Regions from separate parts of the Actinoallomurus sp. NPDC052308 genome, predicted to be linked through region 2. Evidence: riboswitches for the same ligand, from Rfam matches in the RefSeq annotation. Region 2 holds a riboswitch; each other region holds the start of a gene.
The links. Region 2 has a riboswitch for cobalamin ahead of cobN (cobaltochelatase subunit CobN). Riboswitches for the same ligand answer to the same signal wherever they lie in the genome.
Positions count from the first base shown of each region.

Region 1 (5,737 bases), on a different contig from region 2:
CCACTGTGATCCGGCTCTGAGCCGGAGAGTCAGACCCTCCGCCATCGAAGCGCTCCACCCGTGACAGGGACGCTGGATCCCTTTAGGAGGCTGTGACATGACGACCTCGACGCTGCCCACTTCGTCTGCGACGCCCGTGGTGGTGTCGGGCACCCGCGCCGCACTGTGGCTGTTCGGCACCGTGCTGCTCTGCCTGGCCGCCTACTACTTCATCGGCGTCGACCAGGGCGCGACCTCGGTCTTCGGCAACAACATGGCCATCCACGAGTTCGTCCACGACGCCCGTCACTTCCTCGGCTTCCCCTGCCACTGATCTCGTTCGCGACACCACACCTGAGGAGTACGCCGTGGAACGGCGATTCATCCTGCGTGGGCTGCTCGTGGGCGCGGTCGGCGGGATCCTGGCGTTCGTCTTCGCACGGATCTTCGCCGAACCGCAGATTCAGGCGGCCATCGACTATGAGAGTGGCCGGGACGCGGCCCAGGCCATGCTCGACAAGGCGGCGGGCATCGCGCCCGAGGCCGCCGAGTCGGACATCTTCAGCCGCACCGTCCAGGCCAACGTCGGCATCGGCGTCGGCGTCATCGTGTTCGGCGCCGCGATGGGCGGCCTGTACGCGGTCGCCTACATCCTGGCCTGCGGCCGCACCGGCAACCTACGGCCACGAACGCTGGCGATGCTGGTCGCCCTCGGCGGGTTCCTGGGGTTCTACCTGATCCCCTTCGCCAAGTACCCGGCCAACCCGCCCGCGATCGGCCATGAGGACACCATCCGCGACCGAGGCGGCCTGTACCTGCTGATGGTCGGGTTCTCCATCGCCTTCCTGATCCTGGCGGTCTGGCTGGGGCAGCGCCTCAAGTCCCGGTTCGGGAACTGGAACGCGACTCTGCTGGCCGGGCTGGCCTGCGTCGCGGCACTCGGCGTCGTGATGTTCGCGCTGCCCTCGCTCGGGCACCTGTCGGCCAACGTCCACGAGTACGGCCGGCACGCGACGGAGACACCGCTGCCGCTGCGCAACGGGCAGGGGCGGATCGTCTATCCGGGGTTCCCGGCTGACGTGCTGTTCTCCTTCCGCCTGTACTCGGTGGCCGCACAGGCGATCATGTGGGCCGCGATCGGCCTGTGCTTCGCCCCGATGGCCGAACGGCTCCTCGCCAGTACGGCCGAGGGGACCCGAACCGCGCAGGCGTCGGCCACGGCGTAGCCACAGGTTCCCTGAAGGCCCTCGGCGGATCACCGCCGGGGGCTGTTCGGCGTGCCCGCGTTCTCCTTCTTTTCCTCCACAGCTCCCAATATCTAGGGGTGGTACGCAGCATCAACCACTACATGTATGGTTCTCGTGTTGCTGGTTCACCTGCGCCTCCTGTGGCGGGTGTTAAAGGGAACCCGGTGAGAGTCCGGGACTGCCCCGCAGCGGTGAGCGGGAACGACCGCCGTCAACGGCACTGGGCTCGATCGGGCCTGGGAAGCGACGGTCAGTAGGACACGCCCGATGGACGGGTGTGCTGCCCGCGAGTCCGAAGACCTGCCAGTGACCCGTGCGCGAGAGCGCGCGGTCGTCCAGGCCTCGCGGGAGGGCCGGCGGCGGAGTCTGTCGTCCGTGCGCCTCCTTTCCGCGAGCGTGAAGCCCGCCAGGAGAGAGCACGTGACACAACAGCTCATCGCGTCCCCCACGGCCATCGCCGCTCCCGAGCCCACGCTCGCGGCCGAGATCGAGCGTGTCTGCGCCGGGTTGCCGGGCGCCGATCCGCTGCTCATCGCCGGAGCAGGTGATCTGGCAGAGGCCGTACGGCGGGCCGCCGCGCTGGTCGTCACCGACCCGGTCTACTCGAGGGTGGCGGCCCGGCTGCTGGCCCGGTCGATCGCGAAGGAGACCGGGCCGGTGACGTTCGCCGAGTCCGTCGCGGCCGCCTATGAGCAGGGGCTGCTCAACGAGCGGATCGCGGAGTTCGTCGCCCGTAACGCGGCGGCGCTGGAGGCGCTGGTCGACCACGCCGCCGACGACCGGTTCACCTACTTCGGGCTGCGCACCGTCTACGACCGCTACCTGTTGCGGCATCCGACGACGCGGCGGGTGCTGGAGCGGCCGCAGCATCTGTTCCTGCGGGTGGCCTGCGGGTTGGCCGAGAGCGTGGCCGAGGCGGCGGAGCTCCACGGGCTGATGTCGCGGCTGGCGTACCTGCCGAGCTCGCCGACGCTGTTCAACTCCGGCGCCGCCCGCCCACAGCTGTCCTCGTGCTTTCTGCTGGACTCCCCGCAAGACGAGCTGGACGCGATCTACGAGCGGTACGGCCAGGTGGCGCGCCTGAGCAAGTACGCCGGCGGCATCGGCATCTCCTGGAGTCGGGTGCGGAGCCGGGGTTCGCTGATCCGGGGCATCAATGGGCACTCCAACGGGATCGTGCCGTGGCTGCGGACGCTCGACGCGAGCGTCGCGGCGGTCAATCGGGGCGGCCGGCGCAGGGGGGCCGCGTGTGTCTACCTCGAGTCCTGGCACGCCGACGTGGAGGAGTTCCTCGAACTACGGGACAACACAGGGGAGGACGCGCGCCGTACGCACAACCTCAACCTGGCCAACTGGGTGCCGGATGAGTTCATGCGCCGGGTCGAGGCGGATGAGACCTGGGCGCTGTTCGACCCCGCGCAGGTGCCGGAACTGGTGGACCTGTGGGGCGAGGAGTTCGACCGGGCGTACCGCGCGGCCGAGGCCGAGGGCCGGTACGTCCGGCAGATCCCGGCGCGGCAACTGTACGGGGCGATGATGCGCACTCTCGCCCAGACCGGCAACGGCTGGATGACGTTCAAGGACGCCGCCAACCGCACCTGCAACCAGACCGCCGAGCCCGGCAACGTCGTCCACCTGTCCAACCTGTGCACCGAGATCCTCGAGGTCACCGACGACGCCGAGACCGCGGTGTGCAACCTCGGTTCGATCAACCTCGCCGCCCACGTGACCGACGACGGGGTCGACTGGGCGGGGCTGCGGGCGACCGCGCGTACGGCCGTGCGGTTCCTGGACCGTACGATCGACCGCGGCTTCTACCCGACGCCGGAGGCGGCCCGGGCGAACCGGCGGTGGCGGCCCATCGGGCTCGGCGTGATGGGCCTGGCGGACGTGTTCTTCCGGCTGCGGCTCCCCTTCGACTCGCCCGAGGCGCTCGCGCTGTCCACCCGCGTCGCCGAGGAGATCGCGCTCGCGGCGTACGGGGAGTCGGCGGCGCTCGCCGAGACCTACGGCCCGCACCCCTCCTACGACCAGACCCGCGCCGCCCGCGGCGTCCTGCACCCGGACCACTGGCCGGACGCCGAGCGGGTGCACGCCGACGAGTGGGAGGCGCTGCGGGCCCGGATCGGCGCGGCCGGGCTGCGCAACTCGCTGCTGGTGGCGATCGCGCCGACCGCGACCATCGCCTCCATCGCCGGCTGCTACGAGTGCATCGAGCCGCAGGTGTCCAACGTCTTCAAGCGCGAGACCCTGTCGGGGGAGTTCCTGCAGATCAACACCTACCTGGTGGCGGACCTCAAGGCGCGCGGGCTGTGGACGCCGCGGGTCCGTGACGCGATCAAGCGCGCCGACGGATCGGTGCAGGAGATCGAGGAGCTTCCCGAAGAGCTGCGGCGGCTGTACCGCACCGCCTGGGAGCTCCCGCAGAAGGCGCTGATCGACCTGGCCGCGGCGCGGACGCCCTACATCGACCAGTCCCAGTCGCTGAACCTGTTCATGGCCACTCCCACGATCGGGAAGCTGTCGTCGATGTACGCCTACGCCTGGCGGTCGGGTCTCAAGACCACCTACTACCTGCGATCCCGGCCGGCCACCCGGATCGCGCAGACGACCGTCGCCCCCGTCCAGGAGGAAGCGCTCATCTGCTCCCTGGAGAACCCCGAGACCTGCGAGGCATGCCAATGAGTTTGCTCGACCCTGGTTTGGATCTGACCTTGCGGCCGATGCGCTACCCGGCCTTCTACGACCGGTTCCGTGCCGCGATCCGCAACACCTGGACCGTCGAAGAGGTCGACCTGCACTCCGACCTCGCCGACCTGTCCCGGCTCACCTCCCAGGAACTGCACCTGGTCAACCGGCTGGTCGCGTTCTTCGCCACCGGCGACACGATCGTGGCCAACAACCTGGTGCTCAACCTCTACACGCACCTGAACGCGCCCGAGGCCCGCCTGTACCTGTCACGGCAACTGTTCGAAGAGGCCGTGCACGTGCAGTTCTATCTGACCCTGCTCGACACCTACCTCCCCGACCACGACGAGCGGGCCAAGGCGTTCGCCGCCGTGGAGAACATCCCGTCGATCCGCGACAAGGCGGAGTTCTGCTTCCGCTGGATCGACTCCCTCGGCGCGATGGACCGGCTGCGCGGCCGGGAGGACCGGCGGGCGTTCCTGCTCAACCTCATCTGCTTCGCCGCGTGCATCGAGGGGCTGTTCTTCTACGGTGCCTTCGCCTACGTCTACTGGCTGCGCTCCCGTGGCCTGCTCAACGGCCTCGCCTCGGGGACGAACTGGGTGTTCCGCGACGAGTCGCTGCACATGGACTTCGCCTTCAGCGTCGTGGACACCGTACGCGCCGAGGAGCCCGACCTGTTCGACGAGGAGCTGACCCGGCAGGTCACGATGATGCTGGAGGAGGCCGTCGCCGCCGAGCTGGCCTTCGCCCACGACCTGTGCGGCGACGGCCTGTCCGGCATGACCGCCACCGACATGCGCGCCTACCTGGAGAACGTCGCCGACCAGCGCCTCGCCCGCCTCGGCATGCCGAGGCGGTACGGCACCGCCAACCCGTTCCCGTTCATGGAGCTGCAGGACGTGCAGGAGCTGTCCAACTTCTTCGAGCGCCGGGTGTCGGCCTACCAGGTCGCCGTCGAAGGGACGGTCAGTCTCGACGAGGCGTTCTGACCCTCGGCGCGTGCCGCGGCTACCGGGCGCGGTCGTCCTCCGCCTCGGGCCGCCAGGCCATGCCGGGCACGACGAGCGGGCCGCCGGTGACCGGGTCCGGGACGACGACGGACGTCAGGCCGAAGACCTCCCGGACCAGGTCCGCGGTGACCACGTCACGTGGCGGGCCCTGGGCGATGACGCGGCCGGCCTTCATGGCGACGATGTGATCGGCGTAGCGGGCGGCCTGATTGAGGTCGTGGAGGACGGCGACGACGGTGCGGCCGCGCTCATGGTTGAGCTGCCGGATGAGGTCCAGGACCTCCACCTGATGGGCGATGTCCAGATACGTCGTGGGCTCGTCGAGGAGCAGCAGGTCGGTGTCCTGGGCCAGGGCCATCGCGATCCACGCCCGCTGGCGCTGGCCGCCCGACAGCTCCTCCACCGGCCGCTCGGCGAGGTCGGCGGTCGCGGTGCGTTCCAGCGCCTCCGCGGTGGCCCGCTCGTCGTCCTCCGACCACTGCTGCCACCACTTCTGGTGCGGCTGCCGGCCCCGTGCCACCAGGTCGGCGACGGTGATCCCGTCCGGGGGCGTGGGTGACTGGGGCAGGACGCCCACGGTCCGCGCGATCTGTTTGCGGGAGACGCGGGCGAGCTCGGCGCCGTCCAGCAGCACCGTCCCGCGGCGCGGCTTGAGGAGCCGGCCGAGGGCCCGCAGCAGGGTGGACTTGCCGCAGGCGTTGGGGCCGACGATGACGGTGACCTGCCCGTCGGGGATCTCCAGGTCCAGTCCGTCCACGACGATCCGGTCCTCGTACGCGAGGGTCAGGTCCTGCGCCATGAGGCGGCTGG
Region 1 covers NZ_JBFAUM010000032.1:30,883-36,619, forward strand. Annotated here, with positions in the region: cobalamin riboswitch at 1-58, shown strand, start outside; gene AB0L00_RS39720 (CbtB-domain containing protein) at 98-313, shown strand; gene AB0L00_RS39725 (CbtA family protein) at 348-1,205, shown strand; cobalamin riboswitch at 1,331-1,549, shown strand; gene AB0L00_RS39730 (ribonucleoside-diphosphate reductase subunit alpha) at 1,647-3,911, shown strand; gene AB0L00_RS39735 (ribonucleotide-diphosphate reductase subunit beta) at 3,950-4,906, shown strand; gene AB0L00_RS39740 (ABC transporter ATP-binding protein) at 4,926-5,737, opposite strand, start outside.
Region 1: it holds a riboswitch for cobalamin, as region 2 does, so the genes downstream of both, AB0L00_RS39730 (ribonucleoside-diphosphate reductase subunit alpha) here and cobN (cobaltochelatase subunit CobN) in region 2, are expected to answer to the same signal.

Region 2 (5,737 bases):
GTGACGGCCGGCCGGGCTCCTTGAGGAGCCGCTTGGACCGCTCGAACCGCATGACGCGGGCCGCCTCCTTCGGCCGCAGGCCGTACTCCGCCGCGAACCGCTCGCCCAGGTGCCGCCGGCTCCACCCGACCTCGCGCGCGAGGTCGCCGATCCGCACGGCGCCGTCCGTGTCGGCGAGCCGCCGCCAGGCGTACCCGACCTCGGGCGCCGGGGCCGGCAGCCGGCCGACGCCCCGCGACAGCACGTCGTCGACCGCGGCGAAGCGCGCCGGCCAGGTCGGAGCCTCGGCCAGCCGTTCGACGAGCTCCCGGGCGCGGGTGCCGATCAGGTCGTCGAGGGACAGGACCGCCGAGCCGAGCTCGGCCGCGGGCAGCCCGAACAGCGAACGGGCCCCCTCCGGCGTGAGGTCGAGCTGCACGCCCGCGAGGTCGCCGTCGTGCGAGATCCGCACCGGCCGGGTGTGCAGCCCCCCGGCGAGGGCGGTGAAGGCGGTCGGCGCCCGGCCGGACGGGCCGCTCGTACGGGTCGGGGCGCCCAGGCTGAGGACCACGGTCAGGTGGCGGGACGGCAGCCCCAGATGCGTGCCCGGCGGGAAGCCCTCGTATCGATACCCGACACACCGCGCCACCACCGCCGCCAGCCGCGCCGGCGGCCGAACCCGAACGCTCTGACCGACCCGCCCAGCCCCGTCCATGCGTCGAACCGTATCCCGCTCTCGCAGCACCGACCTGTCGGGTGCGCGTTCGCCGATCCGGTGCTGGTCGGCGAGGTCGTGGGTGCGGACTGGGACCCGGACTCCTGGTCCTGGCGGCGGTGACGTGGCTCGGCTGAGTGGGGTCCCCGGTGACCGAGGCGGAAGGTCGCGTTCCGCGGTAGCCGCGGAGCGCGGCGGCCTCAGCCGCTCGGGGTGAGGTCGGGGAGGGTCTCCAGGGCTCCGACCAGTGGGGCCAGTTCCGGGAGTGCGGCGGCGTCGGCGAGTGCCGCCTCCAAGGCCGCGTTGTGGGTCGGGGTGGCCTTGGCGAGGAGCTCCCCGCCCGCCTCGGTGACCTCCGTGTAGATGCCCCGCCGATCGTCCTCGCACAGGTAGCGGCGGAGCAGGCCGCGCTTCTCCAGGCGGGTGACGAGGCGGGTCGTGGCGCTCTGGCTCAGGACCAGGGCGTTCGCGAGCTGCTGCATCCGCATGTGCCAGTCCTCCTGGCGGGACAGCAGGTGGAGGGTGCAGTACTCGTTCACGCTCAGGTCGTGCTCGGCCTGCAGGGCCCGCTCGACCCTGTCCTCGATCCGGGCGTGCAGGGCGGCGAGGGTACGCCAGCCCTGGGCGCGAGCCTCGGCCGCGTCATCGGGCAGTGGCATGGGTCACCCCTCTTCTCGTTTGGCATCTCACCGATTGCGTGGTGAGATAGTCGGCGTCTGCAAGTATCAGGCGTGTGCAACTATTGTGTGTGCTGGTTATTGCTCACGCCGCCCAGTCTATCCGGAGGAGACTCCATGCCCATCGCGCTGCTCGCCCTGGCGATCGGCGGCTTCGGCATCGGCACCACCGAGTTCGTCATCAGTGGCCTGCTTCCCGACCTGTCCACCGACCTCCACGTCTCCATCCCCACCGCCGGGCTCCTGGTGTCGGGATACGCCTTCGGCGTCGTCGTCGGAGCCCCGCTGCTGACCGCGCTCGGATCGCGGATCTCCCGTAAGACCATGCTCGTGGCGCTGATGGCGCTGTTCACCGCGGGCAACCTCCTGTGCGCGCTCGCCCCCACGTACGGCGTGCTCATGGTCGCCCGCCTGGTGACCGCCTTCGCCCACGGCGCCTACTTCGGCATCGGCTCCGTCGTCGCCGCCGACCTCGTCCGCCCCGAGAAGCGGGCCGGCGCGATCGCGATGATGTTCACCGGCCTGACCGTGGCCAACGTTCTCGGCGTACCGGGCGGCACCGCGCTCGGCCAGGCCCTCGGCTGGCGGTCCACGTTCTGGGTCGTCACCGCGATCGGACTGGTCGCGCTCGCGGGCATCGCCACCCTGGTCCCGGGACAGCCACGGCCGTCCGCCGACACCGGCCTCCGCCGTGAGCTGTCGGTCTTCCGGCACGGCCAGGTCTGGCTCGCGCTGGCCATGACGGCCCTCGGCTGGGCCCCGGTCTTCACCGTCATCACCTACGTCGCGCCGATCGCGACCCGCGTCACCGGGTTCTCCTCGGGGGCGGTGCCGATCCTCATGGTGCTGTTCGGCCTCGGCATGGTGGCCGGCAACGCGCTCGGCGGCAGGCTCGCCGACCGCGCTCTCATGCCCAGCCTGTACGCGATCCTCGCCGCCGTGATCGCCGTGTCGGTCCTCCTGCTCCTCGTCGTCCACAGCAAGGTCGCGGTGGTCGTCGTGATGCTGCTGCTCGGCGTGGTCGGCAGCGCCACGATCGCGCCGCTGCAGACCCGCGTGCTGGACAAGGCGGCGGGCGCGCCGACGATGGCGTCCGCGGCCAACATCGCGGCGTTCAACCTCGGCAACACGGTCGGGCCGTTCCTCGGCGGCCTCGCCATCGACGCCGGTCTCGGCTACGCCTCGACGACCTGGATCGCCGCCCTCCTCGGCGTGGCGGGCCTCGCGGTGGCGCTCGTCTCCGGCGCCCTCGACCGCCGCGCCCCCGTGTCGCCCCGGCCGGCCGAGCCCGCGCTGCCGACCGGAGCCCGCAGCCTCTGAACACCGCCTTCGCCGGCATCGAGGGAGCCCGCCTCGCACCTTCGCGAGGCGGGCTCCGTCGTGCCCGCCCGAAGACGTGAGCGCGGAACGCGCCGGATCGTGGGGTCCCGGGGCGGTGCGCCGGTGAGGGCGCGCTCGTAGACTGGGCGCGCGACGGCGAGGGAAGGAACCCGGTGCGAGTCCGGGGCTGTCCCGCAACTGTGACCAGGTAGCGAGCCCGCACGTACGGCCACGGCGATGAGCTGGAAGGCCGCGGGGGAGCGGTGACCTGGAAGTCAGGAGACTTCCCGCCGTCGACGACCTTTCACCCGAGCCGGGGCGAGGACCCCCGAGGGAAGGAACCGACACGTGCGTGTCCTGCTGCTCTCCACCGCCGACACCGAACTCCTGTCCGCGCGTTCCGCGGACGCCGGGTATGTGACGGGCAATCCGTCCCGCCTGGGCGTCGCCGACCTGGACGCCCTGTGCGAGGGCGTCGACGTCGTCGTCGTCCGGCTGCTCGGCGGGCTGAAGACCTGGCGGGAGGGCGTCGAGGACCTGCGTCGCAGGGACGTGCCGCTCATCGCGCTCGGCGGCGAGGCCGCGCCCGACGCGGAGCTGATGGCGCTGTCGACGGTGCCCGCCGGAGTCGCCGCGGAGGCGCTGGCGTACCTGCGCGAGGGCGGCGTGGACAACCTGCGGGAGCTGGCCCGCTTCCTCTCCGACACGCTGCTGCTCACCGGTGAGGGGTTCGAGGCGCCACGGGAGATGCCCGCGTACGGCCTGCACCGTACGGGCGGCGCGCCGAAGGACGGCGGGCCGACCGTCGGCGTCGTCTTCTACCGGGCGCACGAACTCTCCGGCAACACCGCGTTCGTGGACACGCTGTGCGCGCGGATCGAGGAGCTGGGCGCGAACGCGCTGCCCGTCTTCTGCGGCTCGCTGCGCTCCGCCGACGAAGGGCTGCTGGAGCTGCTCGGACGGGCGGACTCGCTGGTCGTGACCGTGCTGGCCGCCGGGGGAGCGGTGGCGGCGGACGCGTCGGCCGGGGGCGACGAGGACGCCTGGGACGCCGGGGCGCTGGCCGCGCTGGACGTGCCCGTCGTCCAGGGCCTGTGCCTGACGACGTCCCGCGCGACCTGGGCGGCGTCGGACGCCGCGCTGTCCCCGATGGACGCCGCGATGCAGGTCGCGATCCCCGAGTTCGACGGCCGGGTGATCTCGGTGCCGTTCTCCTTCAAGGAGGACGGGCCGGACGGCATCCCGGTCTACGCCGCCGACCCGGAGCGCGCCGCGCGGGTCGCCGGCATCGCCGTCCGCCAGGCCCGGCTCCGGCACACGCCGGTCGCCGAGCGCCGGCTGGCGATCGTGCTGTCGTCGTACCCGACCAAGCACTCCCGGGTCGGCAACGCCGTCGGCCTGGACACCCCCGCCTCGGCGGTCCGCCTGCTCGGGGCGCTGCGCGCGGCGGGCTACGACGTCGGCGAGTACCCCGAGGACGGGGACGAGCTCATCCACTCACTGATCGCGGCGGGTGGGCACGACGTCGAGTGGCTGACCGAGGAGCAGCTCCGTGCCGCGCCCGCCCGGGTCACGCTGAAGGACTACGAGCGGTGGTTCACCGCGCTGCCGGAGCCGCTGCGCGAGCGGATGCGGGAGCACTGGGGCGAGCCGCCGGGAGAGCTGTACACCGACGGAGACGATGTCGTCCTCGCGTCGCTGCGGTTCGGGAACGTCGTGCTGATGATCCAGCCGCCGCGCGGGTTCGGGGAGAACCCGGTGGCGATCTACCACGACCCCGACCTGCCGCCCTCGCACCACTACCTGGCGGCCTACCGCTGGCTGGACGAGGTGTTCGGCGCGGACGCCGTGGTCCACCTCGGCAAGCACGGCACGCTCGAGTGGCTGCCCGGCAAGGGCCTCGGGCTCGCGGCCGAGTGCGCTCCGGACGCCGTCCTCGGCGACCTGCCGCTGGTCTATCCGTTCATCGTCAACGACCCCGGCGAGGGCACGCAGGCCAAGCGGCGCGGTCACGCCGTCATCGTCGACCATCTCGTGCCGCCGATGGCGCGCGCGGAGACGTACGGCGACCTGGCCAAGCTCGAGCAGCTCCTCGACGAGTACGCCACCGTGCAGGCGCTCGACCCGGCGAAGCTGCCGACCGTACGCGCCCAGATCTGGACGCTCGTGCAGGCCGCCCAACTGCACGATGACCTGCACGTCGCCGACGAGCCGGGCGAGGCCGACTTCGACGACTTCGTCCTGCACATCGACGGGTACCTCTGCGAGGTCAAGGACGTGCAGATCCGGGACGGCCTGCACATCCTCGGGCAGGCGCCGGAGGCGGAGCAGCGGGTGAACCTGGTGCTCGCGGTGCTGCGCGCCGCGCAGGTGTGGGCCGGGCGGGCCGGCGCGCTGCCCGGGCTGCGCGCGGCGATCGCGGCGGCGTACGGGCTGGACGAGCGGGAACTGCTCGCGGTGCCCGGCGCGCGGGTCGAGGCGACGGCGCTGACCGAGGTGGTGGACGGCCCCGCCCGTACCGCGTCGGACGTGGTCGACCTGCTGGAGGCGGCCGCGCGCCGGCTCGTCGTCGGGATGGAGACGCTCGGCTGGGACGCCTCCCGGGCGGCGGCGGTCTGCGCCGAGGTGCTCGGCCGTGAGGTGCCCGAGGTCGTGGCGCTGCTGGAGTTCGGGGCACGGGAGGTCGTGCCTCGGCTGGACGCGACGTCCGGGGAGCTCGACGCGGTCCTGCACGCGCTCGACGGCGGGTACGTCCCCGCCGGGCCGTCCGGGTCGCCGACCCGCGGGCTGGTCAACGTGCTGCCGACCGGCCGCAACTTCTACTCCGTCGACCCGAAGGCCATCCCGTCCCGCACGTCGTGGGACGTGGGGGTGTCCCTCGCCGAGTCGCTGATCCGGCGGCACCTGGACGACACCGGCGAGTACCCGCGCAGCGTCGGGCTCACGGTGTGGGGCACGTCCGCGATGCGGACGCAGGGCGACGACATCGCCGAGGTGCTCGCGCTGATCGGCGTCCGCCCGGTCTGGGACGAGGCGTCCCGTCGCG
Region 2 covers NZ_JBFAUM010000044.1:34,481-40,217, forward strand. Annotated here, with positions in the region: gene AB0L00_RS43535 (helix-turn-helix domain-containing protein) at 1-694, opposite strand, end outside; gene AB0L00_RS43540 (MarR family transcriptional regulator) at 895-1,353, opposite strand; gene AB0L00_RS43545 (MFS transporter) at 1,489-2,691, shown strand; cobalamin riboswitch at 2,855-2,977, shown strand; gene cobN (cobaltochelatase subunit CobN) at 3,040-5,737, shown strand, end outside.

Region 3 (5,737 bases), on a different contig from region 2:
TGACGCCGCCCTGGCTTCGCGGTCGAAGGGGGCGCCGTTTCCCGGGTTGGCGTGTCGTCGAGGAGGCTCAGCGCTTCCCGGCCGGGCTCGCGGCCGGGACGCCGCCTGCCGCGACGCCACCCACCTGCTGCGACGCGGCACCGAGGCCTTGACTATCATGTCGAACATATGTTCGAATCTATCGCCTGCCTTCCCCCAGGTTCACTCCTTGTCACCGATCCGAGAGGTGGGCGGCCCGCGTGGGCGGAGCGAGCGATGGACCCGAGAGGTGTACGGACGCGCCGGGTCGCGGGCGATGAGCCGGGTGTACGGCGACCCCGTCGAGGTCTGGCTCACCGACGGCAGGCCCTCCCGCTTCGTCTGGCGCGGTCGGCTCTACACGGTCCTGCGGGTGCTGGACCGCTGGGTCACCACCCGCGACTGGTGGCACGAACGCCATCCCGAGGCCCCGGAAGGCGGCGAGCGCGAGTTCTGGCGCGTCGAGGCGACCCCGGACCGGACGGTCGGGGTGTACGAACTGCGCCACGACCAGGCGACCGGCACGTGGATGCTGTCCCGCGCCTGGAGCTGACGGACCCGCGCGCCCGGCTCGACCCGGCGGGTCGCCGGGCGGGTGGGCGGTCGGTCAGGGCTGTACGAGGTCGCGGATCGCCTTGAGGGTCGGCTCGTCCTTGACGCCGGCGATGAGGAGCGTGGTCACGGGGGACTCCTGCCAGAGCCGGAGCCGCTCCCTGATGCGCCCGATCGGGCCGAGGAGGGAGATCGAGTCGGCCAGCTCGTCCGGCACCGCCGTGACCGCCTCGTCGCGCCGGCCCGCCAGGAACAGCTCCTGCACCCGCGCGGCCTCCTCGGCGTACCCGAGGCGTCCGATCAGGTCCAGGTGGAAGTTGCGGTCCCTGGCCCCCATGCCGCCGATGTAGAAGGCCAGCGGGATCTTGGCGAACTCCAGCGCGGCCGCCAGGTCGTCGGTGACGATCGTCGTCACGGTGGCGGCGATGTCGAAGCCTTCGCGGCGGCCGGCCAGTGAGGCGCCGAAGACCGTCTCGATCTGCGTGGGGTCGACGAAGAGGGGCAGCCAGCCGTCGGCGATCTCGGCGGCGAGGGCGATGTTCTTCGGGCCTTCCGCGCCGAGGTAGACCGGGATGTCCGGGCGCACCGGGTGGACGATCGACTTGAGCGGCTTGCCGAGGCCGGTCACCCGGCCCGGCGCGTACGCGGAGGCCGGCAGCGGCAGCGGGTAGTGCGGGCCGGCGGAGGTGACCGGCTCCGCGCGCCGCCACACCTCCCGCAGGATCCGGACGTACTCGCGGGTGCGCTCCAGCGGGCGGGCGAACGGCACGCCGTACCAGCCCTCCACCACCTGCGGGCCCGACGCGCCGATGCCGAGGGTGAGCCGGCCGCCGGACAGCGCGTCGAGGGTCAGGGCGTGCATGGCGGTGGCGGCGGGCGTGCGGGCGGACATCTGGGCCACCGCGGTGCCCAGCTTGATGCGCGAGGTCCGCGCGGCGTACCAGGTGAGCGTGGTGAAGGCGTCCGAGCCGTACGCCTCGGCGGTGTAGACGTACTCGTAGCCGAGCCGCTCGGCGGCGAGCACCGTCTCGGTCGCGTCCTCTGGATTCCGTTGCCAGTAGCCGACGTTGATGCCGAGCCTCATCCGCACGCCTCCCAGCCCGAAAATAGAACAGGTTCTATTCAAGCAGATCGCCGCTCTCCCGGCAGCGTCCGGCCGTCCCGCGATAACGTGCACCCGCCGTGCGCCCGGCCGCGGCGGCCCTGTCATCCCGTGCGCCGGATCACGGACGACGGCCGTACCTGCGGTGTCGCGCGTCAGGCCGGATATGTCATGCTGTCCTCCGGCGGTACGCGGAGGAACCCGGTGCGAATCCGGGGCTGTCGCGCAACTGTGACCGGGAAGTCCTTCCTCGGGTGTTGGCCACGGCGTGAGCCGGAAGGCCGAGGACGGGCGGTGATCCGGGAGCCAGGAGACTCCGGCCGCCGATTGCCAGGCCACCTACGGGCGCGTTAACCCGAGGAAAGGACGACCACCGGGTGAACACCTATCCGTTCTCCGCCGTCACCGGGATGGCGGACCTCAAGCTCGCCCTCCTGATCAACGCGGTCTCCCCGGCCGTCGGCGGAGTGCTGGTCCGGGGCGAGAAGGGCACCGCGAAGTCCACCATCGTGCGGGCGCTCGCCGCGCTGCTGCCGGAGGTCGCGGTGGTGACGGACTGCCGGTTCTCCTGTGACCCCGACGCGCCCGACCCGCGGTGCCCCGACGGGCCGCACGGCGACGGGGCGGGCGGGCAGGTGCGGCCCGCCCGGCTCGTGGAGCTGCCGATCGGCGCCGCCGAGGACCGCCTGACCGGCTCGCTCGACCTCGAACGCGCCCTCACCGAGGGCGTCCAGGCCTACCAGCCCGGCCTGCTGGCCGCCGCGCACCGCGGCGTGCTGTACGTCGACGAGGTCAACCTGCTGCACGACCACCTCGTCGACCTGCTCCTCGACGCGGCCGCGATGGGCCACTCCTACGTCGAGCGTGAGGGCGTCTCCGTCCGGCACGCCTCGCGGTTCCTGCTCGTCGGCACGATGAACCCCGAAGAGGGCGAGCTGCGGCCGCAGCTGCTCGACCGGTTCGGGCTGACGGTGGAGGTGGCCGCCACCCGCGACCCGGAGGAGCGGGCCGAGGTCGTGCGTCGCCGCCTGGCGTACGAGGCCGACCCGGCGGGGTTCGCGGCCGACTGGGCGCGCGCCGAGACCGAGCTGGCCTGGCGGATCGAACAGGCCCGCGCCCGGCTGCCCGACGTCGTCCTGCCCGACGGCGCGCTGCGGCAGATCACGGCGGTGTGCGCGGCGTTCGAGGTGGACGGGCTGCGGGCCGACATCGTGATGGCGCGCGCCGCGATGGCCCTCGCCGCCTGGCACGACCGTACGGTCGTCACCGCGGACGACGTGCGCGTCGCCGCCCGTCTCGCCCTCCCGCACCGGCGCCGCCGCGACCCCTTCGACGCGCCCGGCCTCGACGAGGACAAACTCGACGAGGTCCTGGAGAACACCGGCGGCTACGACTCCGCGGAGCCGCAGGATCCCGGGTTCGGCGAGGACACGGCGCCCGACCTCGTCCCCGAGCAGAGCACCGGGCCGGACCCGAAGTCGGCCCCGGAGACGGACGCGAAGCCGGACTCGGGAACGGACCCCGAAGACCCCGACCCCGACGACCCCGGACCGGACGGACCCGGCGGCGGACCGGACGGACCCGGCGACCCGGCCGGGCCGGGAGACGGGGCGCCGGTCGACATCGAGCAGGCCCTGTCCGGCGAGGAGTCCGGCGAGGGCTCCGGGAAGCGCGCCCGGGGGGACTCCCCGGAGCCGGCGCCCGCCGACGCGGTGTACCGGACGCGGGTCTTCACCGTCCCCGGCCTCGGCGAAGGCGCGCCCGGCCGCCGCTCGCGGGCCCGGACGCCGTACGGCCGGACGACCGGCGCGCGGCCGGGCACGCGTTCGGTCCACCTGACCGCGACCCTCCTCGCGGCGGCCCCGCACCAGCGCGCCCGCGGCCGCTCCGGTCCCGGGCTCGTCGTCCGCTCCGACGACCTGCGCGAGCGGGTCCGGGAGGGCCGGGAGGGCAACCTGGTGCTGTTCGTCGTGGACGCCAGCGGCTCGATGGCCGCCCGGCAGCGGATGCGCGCCGTCAAGGGCGCCGTGCTCAGCCTCCTCCTCGACGCCTACCAGCGTCGCGACAAGGTCGGTCTGATCACCTTCCGCGGCACGTCCGCCGAGCTGGCGCTGCCGCCGACCTCCTCCGTCGAGGCCGGGGCGCGCCGCCTCGAGACGCTGCCCACCGGCGGCCGTACTCCGCTGGCCGCCGGCCTGCTTCGCGCGGCCGACCTGCTGCGCGCCGAACGCCTGCGCGACCCCGCGCGCCGCCCCCTGCTCGTCCTGGTGACCGACGGGCGGGCCACGCACGGCTCGCCGGCCGACGCGCTGCGCGCCGCCGACCTGCTGCGCGGTGTCACCTCCGTCGTGGTCGACTGCGAGCGCGGCCCGGTGCGCCTCGGGCTCGCGGGCGGGATCGCCGCCCGGCTCGGCGCCGAGGCCGTGCGCCTGGAGGAGCTGGCCGCCGACGCCCTCACCGGCGTCGTCCACGACCACCGGGCCGCGGCGTGACCCGCCTCCCCGCCGTCGCCGTGACCGGCTTCGCCACCGTCGCCGTGACCGGTCTCCCCGGCGTCGCCGTGACCCGCCGCGCCACCGTCGCCGTGACCTCGCTCCGCCACTGTTCCGGGAAGGACTGACATGCCGCAGGGAAAACCGTCGCAGGTGCCCGACGACGGGCTCACCACTCGGCAGCGCCGCAACCGGCCCCTCGTCGTCGTCCACACGGGGCCGGGCAAGGGCAAGTCGACCGCGGCCTTCGGACTGGCCCTGCGCGGCTGGAACCAGGGCTGGCCGATCGGCGTGTTCCAGTTCGTCAAGTCCGCGAAGTGGCGCATCGGCGAGGAACGGGCGCTGCGGGTGCTCGGCGAGTCCGGCGAGGGCGGCCCGGTCGACTGGCACAAGATGGGTGAGGGCTGGTCGTGGATCCAGCGGCCCGGCACGGAGGAGGACCACGCCGCGGACGCCCGCGAGGGCTGGGAGCAGATCAAACGCGACCTCGCCGCCGAGACCTACACGCTGTACGTGCTGGACGAGTTCACCTATCCGATGAAGTGGGGCTGGGTGGACGTCGAGGACGTGATCGCGACGTTGCGGGACCGGCCGGGGTACCAGCACGTCGTCATCACCGGCCGCGACGCCGACCCGCGGCTGGTGGAGGTCGCCGACCTCGTCACCGAGATGGGCAAGGTAAAGCACCCCATGGACGCGGGCCAGAAGGGCCAGAAGGGCATCGAGTGGTGAGCCCATTCCCGACGACAGGGCCGGCCCGGTGAGGATGCCGAGACTCGTCGTCGCCGCCCCCGCCTCCGGGAGCGGGAAGACGACGGTGGCGACCGGGCTGATGGCCGCGCTGACCGCCGGCGGGCTGGCCGTCTCGCCGCACAAGGTCGGGCCGGACTACATCGACCCGGGCTACCACACGCTCGCGGCCGGGCGGCCGGGCCGCAACCTCGACCCCTGGCTGACCTCCGAGGACCTCGTCGCGCCGCTGTTCCTGCACGGCGCGCGCGGCGCGGACGTCGCCGTCGTCGAGGGCGTGATGGGGCTGTTCGACGGAGCCGAGGCCGCCGGGGGCGGGTTCGCCTCGACGGCGCACGTGGCCCGGCTGCTGGAGGCGCCCGTCGTCCTCGTCGTGGACGCCTCGTCGGCGGGCCGCTCGATCGCCGCGCTCGTCCACGGGTTCATCACCTACGACTCCACGGTGCGGATCGGCGGCGTGATCCTCAACCGGGTCGGCTCGGAGCGGCACGAGCGGATCTGCCGCGCGGCGATCGAGGAGACCGGGCTGCCGGTGTTCGGGGTGCTGCGGCGTGACGCGGACGTCGCCACCCCGTCGCGTCACCTCGGTCTCATCCCGGCCGCCGAGCGCCGTGCCGAGGCCGTACGCACCGTCGAGCGCCTGGGCGCGCTCGTCGAGGAGTCCTGCGACCTTCGCGGCCTGCTCGCGCTTGCCCACGGCGCCCCGCCGATCGACGCCCGCCCCTGGGACCCGGCCGCGCAGATCGACGCCCGCCTCCGGGACCCGGCCGCGCCGGCGGACCGCGCGGAGGGCGCCGCGCGGCTCGGGGAACCGGAGGGCGCC
Region 3 covers NZ_JBFAUM010000026.1:71,204-76,940, reverse strand. Annotated here, with positions in the region: gene AB0L00_RS37165 (DUF6504 family protein) at 296-571, shown strand; gene AB0L00_RS37160 (LLM class F420-dependent oxidoreductase) at 626-1,654, opposite strand; cobalamin riboswitch at 1,867-1,989, shown strand; gene AB0L00_RS37155 (putative cobaltochelatase) at 2,050-4,164, shown strand; gene AB0L00_RS37150 (hypothetical protein) at 4,161-4,292, shown strand; gene cobO (cob(I)yrinic acid a,c-diamide adenosyltransferase) at 4,294-4,896, shown strand; gene AB0L00_RS37140 (cobyrinate a,c-diamide synthase) at 4,931-5,737, shown strand, end outside.
Region 3: it holds a riboswitch for cobalamin, as region 2 does, so the genes downstream of both, AB0L00_RS37155 (putative cobaltochelatase) here and cobN (cobaltochelatase subunit CobN) in region 2, are expected to answer to the same signal.

Region 4 (5,737 bases), on a different contig from region 2:
GCCGAGTACTGGATGGCCAGCGGCTTGCCGGCGAACGAGCCGCTGGGGTAGTCGACGTTGACCGAGCCGCCCACGGTGACGTTGCCATAGACGTCGATACTCGCGCCGGACTTGAAGTGCACCGCCTGCTGAATGGCGATTGTCCCTGTGGTCGCCTGGCTGGGCTGGTACAGCGTGCCGTGCGCTCGTGCGGTGAAGGTGCCGGTGCACGGGAGCGGGAGGAGGGCCTGGAAGTGTCCGGCGGTGTCGGCGGCGACCGTCTGCGAGGGCGGCCAGCATCCGGCGGCCGTGCCATAGAGGGAGACGCTCACTCCGGCGGCGGGTTGCCAGCCGGTCGCCGACTCCCGCTCCACAGTTCCGGACAGACCGATCTTGGTGCCTTCGACGGCCGTCGTCCGGTCCGGAGACAGGCTGATCCGGGTCTCCGCCTTGGCCAGGTGGACCAGGAGCGTGCCGCTGTAGGCGGCGGCATAGTCGCTGGTCTCTGCCGTGTTGGCCCATACGTTGACGTCGTCGGTGTCCTCGCCGGCCGGGACGAAGGTGGCGGTGTAATGACCGGTCTGATCGGTGACGGCATCGGTGATGCTGCCCCATCCGGCGTTGGCCGACAGGTCGACGGCCAGTCCGGGCACCCCCACGGTGCCACCCGAGCCGTCGGGCACGGTGACTTGGCCGCTGATCTCGGCGGTCGGGTGATCCGGGTCGACGCTGGTCGGGTCCGCCGAAATGGTGAGGGTCGGCTGAACCTTCGTTCCGGCGATATCGGCATGGGCGGAGATAGTGGGAAACCCGAGCAGTAGCACGAGAATGCCCACACTACCAATGGATCGGCGCATATAACTTCCAGCCAGGGGGAGGGAGAAGACCGAATTGATCTTAGCGACTTTTCACATCGCCTTGGAGTTTTTTGTCAGTAAGGCTGCTGTCGCGGCATAAGCGCAGGTAGATCGGATAGGCTCCGTGGCCTCATCGTCGCGCGATGCGCAGCGGGATCCCCGATCGAAGTAGTCGGCGCGCGGTGCGGTCCGTACGCGGAGGCCGGATGAACCGCCCCTTGGTGTCGGTCGCGGGCCGGCCACCCGGCCCGGGCGGGAAGGACGGCCGGCGAGACCGGCTCGGCGGGCTCCTTCACGAATATGACCAGATCGCACAGAGCGGCCGACTTTTTCGGCCCCGACGAGTATCCCGGGACGCCTCCTTCGATAAGCCTGATTGCTCGGCTCTTGCGGCGGGCGGGGTTCCGTGACGTCCATGGGGCCGAGTTCCTTCCCGGAAGGGCCGCTTCCTGAAAGGATCTGGTCGGTTACGGGAACATGGATGTTCTTCTGGCAAAAGGGGCGTGGACGGTGGATGCTGACCACCTTCTGGGCGGCCGGTACCGGCTGGTCCGGGAGATAGGCGCTGGGGGATTTGGCCGGGTATGGCAGGCGCGCGACGAGGAGCTGCGCGTCGACGTCGCCGTCAAGGAGGTGTGGCTGCCGCCGGCCACGTCCGTCGCCGAGCACGGGGAGCGGCTGACGCGCGCCAAACGTGAGGCCCGCAACGCCGCGAGGCTGCGCGGCCACCCCAACATCGTCGCCGTGCACGACGTCCTTACCGTCGACGACGCGCCCTGGATCGTCATGGACCTGGTGCGCGGCCACTCACTGGAACAGCGCATCGCCGAGCGGGGACGGCTGCCCGTCAACGACACGGCGGGGATCACCGCCGCGTTGCTGAACGCCTTGGCCGCCGCCCACGACGCCGGGATCACCCACCGCGACGTCAAGCCCGCCAACGTCCTGCTCGCCGAGGACGGCCGTGTGCTGCTCACCGATTTCGGCATCGCCGAGCACCACGCCGACACCGGCCTCACCGCCTCTGGCACCATCGTGGGCTCCGTGGAGTACATCGCGCCCGAACGCCTCGACGGCAAGGACGCCGGCCCCGCCGGCGACCTGTTCTCCCTCGGTGCCACGCTCTACCACGCCGTGGAGGGCGCCTCCGCGTTCCGCCGCGACACTCCCACCGCCACCATCACCGCCGTCCTCCTGCGCGACCCCCCGCCCCCCGCCCACGCCGGGCCGCTCACCACACTCATCACGCGACTGCTGGACAAGGATCCCCACGCGCGCCCCGACATCGCCGAGACCCGCCGTCTCCTCGACACCCCCCACGCCGGCGAGGCCACCACCAGGCTCGCGACCAAGCGTCTCACCGCACCCGCCGCGACGAAGGCTCCGCCCACCAGGGCCGACCGTGACGTCGGTAAGTCCCCGGCCCGGCCGAGCCCGGCGCCGAAACAGGCGTCCCCGAGGAAAAATCCAGATGCGCTCCGCTACGCCGGGGGTGTCATCGCACTCATTATTCTCGGGATCATCTTCGTGCCTAAATTCATCCACCACAACGGTACGTCGGGGATGCCCGCCGGGTGTGCGGATGTCAGGACCGCCTGGGGCCGTCACAACGAGACGGTCAGAACCGGGACTGGTTCTAATCTCGCTCCGGGCTACCGGCAGTTGGGCGATGACATGGGTGCGGCGGCGCAGAAGGCTAACGACCCCAACGGCAGATCGGTGATCCAGGATCTCGCTGACGCCAGTCACGCGATCGCGGATGACGTGGAACGAGAACATGCCGGCGACAACGCGGATGCCAGTGATTACAACCGCGACATGTCGAAATGGGCCACTGCCAATAACCAACTCATAGGAATCTGTCAATGACCACCGAACTCGCCGTGGACGGCGGTGGTTCTCAGTCTTCAAAGAGAGGACAGCGCGGGGGGTGCGCCCGCGCTGTCGGTTCCGGTCACTGTCACCTCAGGACGGGGAAGCGGCGGACCAGCCGGGTCCTGCTCCACGGGCCGCCGAGGCCGAGGGTGTCGCCGGCGTGGGCCAGGGCGAGGCCGATGACGAGCAGCGCGTAGATGAGGTGGTCGTCCATGAAGACGTTGCTCGCCGGGGGCAGGACGACGCTCCACATCATCACCAGCATCAGCGTGCCCGCCGCGGCGGCGACACGCATGCCGATGCCGAGCATCAGCGCCGCGCCGAGGCCGGCGAGGCCCAGCATGAACAGCCAGTCGGCCCACGCCGCTCCGGCGATGCCGTGGTAGAAGCCCTTGAAGGGACCGGCCGCGGAGAACTTCAGGAAGCCCAGCGTCGGGTGCCCGCCGTGGATCCACGCCTGCTTGGCGGCGGTCTCGTGGCCGAGCCCGAAGAGCTTGTCGAGGAACGCCCACACGAACACGAAGCCAAGCGACAGCCGGGCGATGGCCCAGACGTACGGGGCGACCGGGGAGGTGGGGCGGGGCGCGTGGTCTGCCGGGCGGACAGGGTGGCGGGTGTCGGGCTTGCGGTCGGTGACGGCCATGGGGGCTCACTCCTTCGGCGTACCGGAGAACTTCCGGCTGCCTTCACTCAACGCCATGCGCCAGAGGCGGCCGCAGAGGCGAAAGCACACGTGCGGCGGGACCTTCGTCCTTCGCGGCGGAGGCGCCGCGAGGCCGGTTCTCGGCACGCCGAAGACCGGCCGGTCGGCAGTGGAGATGCCGACCGGCCGGTCGCGCGGACGTCTCAGGTCACCGGGCGTCGCCGGTCGGCGCGTCCCTGCTGATACGCCGGCCCGTGACGCGGCTGGGCCGGATCCGCAGGAACAGATCCCTCGGACCTCCCGCCCATGGTTCGACGCCCGCTTCGCGGACCGACGCGCGTTCCTCCTCGGACTCCACATGGTGCAAGGAACCCTGGATGAGGACGCTCCATCCTTCGCGCGCCGCAGGGTCGAGTTCGTCGATCTCGAACGCGACCTTGTACTCGGCGTTCGCGATCCCGGTGCGGAGGTCCTCATCGGTCGGGCTGTCCTGGGCGGTCCGGAACACGATCGTGTCCTCGTACAGCCCGTAGTTGACCGGAAGGATCGTGGGACCGTACCGGCCGTTGTAACCCAGCCGCCCGACACCGCCGGGCGAGATCAATCGCAGACACTCGGCCTCGTCGAGGGAGACCGGCGCCGGCGCGCCACTGACCGGACCCGACCCCGTGGTCCCGGCCTGAGCCGAGCCGCCGGCTACCTCACCAGTCATGCCATCACCCACATCGATAGTCCAGATGGTCCTGTCGGAATCGGCGAAGCCCACGAACCCGGAGGTTCCGGGACCCCGCCGGCGAACCCGCGCTCGGCGCCCGTCACGAGCGGTGTTCTCCGCGAATGACGACGACGGGGCACTTCGCGTGGTGCACGCAGTGCTGGCTCACCGAGCCGAGGAGCGCGCCCGTGAAACCCCCATGCCCCCGGTTGCCGACCACGATGAGGTCGGCGCCCTCGGCCGCGTCCAGCAGTACCCGGGCGGCGTTCCCCTCCATGACGCGTGCGTCGACGGGCACCTCGGGTCGCTGCCCGGCCTCCTGCTCGATCGTCGCCTCGAGTGTCTTGGCGGCGGCGGCCTTGATGTCGTCCGCTCCCACGACGGCCATGTCCCAGCCGAAGCTCGTCGGGACCTCCCAGCCGATCACCGCATCCACCGCCGCGCCGGTCAGTCGCGCCTGCCGCAGAGCCCAGCGCAGGGCCGCCCGCGACGGCTCCGATCCGTCAACGCCGACCACGATCCGATCCTGGTTCTCACCGTGTTCGTTCGCCACCGGGCGTCTCCTTCCACTCGTCAAAGTCTCAGCAGGTCTCCCTGCTCACAAAGTCCGATCACGCGGAGACATGCGAGTGGTGGTGCGCCCGTATGGTCCCAGCGTCCTCATGGTCCCCATCCGACCCCATCCGTTTTCCGGACGATAGGGGCGAAGGTCCCAGGTCACCGCTTCCAGCGCGGCGGCCGCCCCGGCCTGCTGGGGCGGACATCACGGAGGTCCGCCCCAGCGGCTTCAGAAGGAACCGCCGGGCAGGGTGTCCCGTACGGCGGGAGTCGCGGCGGTGAGGTCCTCCAGCGACGGCTTCATGACGGCGGTCGTTCCCGCTCACCGCTGCGGGGCAGTCCCGGTCTCACACCGGGTTCCCTCTTACGACGCGTCTGCCTGGCGGGCAGGGCGAACCAGCTGCCCTCGGAAATCTAGGCGTCGTGCCCCGGCGGGACAACGCGGTCCGTGCTCAGCCCGCGGGCGGCGGGGCGAGGGGGTGGCCGGTCTCGCGTAGCTGCCACCGTCCGCCGTGGTGGGTCAGCCAGGTCTGGGACAGGGGGGTCACGTCGAGGCGCCAGAAGCATTCGGGCGGGGCGCCCAGCGCGTGCAGGACGGCGGCGCGGATGTTCGCGGGGTGGGTGACGGCCACGAGTCTGCCGGCGTCGGCGGGGAGCTCGGCCAGCCAGTTCGCCACCCGGGCGATCAGTTCGGACAGCGACTCGCCGCCGTGCGGGGCCACGTGGGGATCGGTCAGCCAGGTGTACAGGTCGGTGGGGTGGTCCGCCTCCACCTCGGTGAGGGTTCTGCCCCGCCAGGCGCCCGCGTCCAGATCGGCCAGGGCCGGAGCGGTGACGGCCTCGAGGCCGAGCGCGGCGGCGGTCTGCCGGCAGCGTTCCTCGGGCCCGTGGTAGGCCGCCGCGACGCGGCGCAACGTTCCCGAGGCGGCCGTGGCCGCCTCGGCTCCGTGGGTGTCGAGGGGTTCGTCGTCGGGGAAACGGGCCTCGCGGGTGGCGGGGGTGGCCGCGTGCGCGATGAGCGCGAGCCGAACGGTCATGGAGTAGGCGACCTCCTGCGACGTTGACGGTGCCGATTTTCGGCCGTACGATCCGGGCGAACGCGATGGTAAG
Region 4 covers NZ_JBFAUM010000032.1:25,115-30,851, forward strand. Annotated here, with positions in the region: gene AB0L00_RS39690 (carboxypeptidase-like regulatory domain-containing protein) at 1-815, opposite strand, end outside; gene AB0L00_RS39695 (serine/threonine-protein kinase) at 1,314-2,705, shown strand; gene AB0L00_RS39700 (hypothetical protein) at 2,797-3,354, opposite strand; gene AB0L00_RS39705 (pyridoxamine 5'-phosphate oxidase family protein) at 3,563-4,066, opposite strand; gene AB0L00_RS39710 (universal stress protein) at 4,170-4,622, opposite strand; cobalamin riboswitch at 4,855-5,025, opposite strand; gene AB0L00_RS39715 (histidine phosphatase family protein) at 5,080-5,664, opposite strand; cobalamin riboswitch at 5,675-5,737, shown strand, end outside.
Region 4: it holds a riboswitch for cobalamin, as region 2 does, so the genes downstream of both, AB0L00_RS39710 (universal stress protein) here and cobN (cobaltochelatase subunit CobN) in region 2, are expected to answer to the same signal.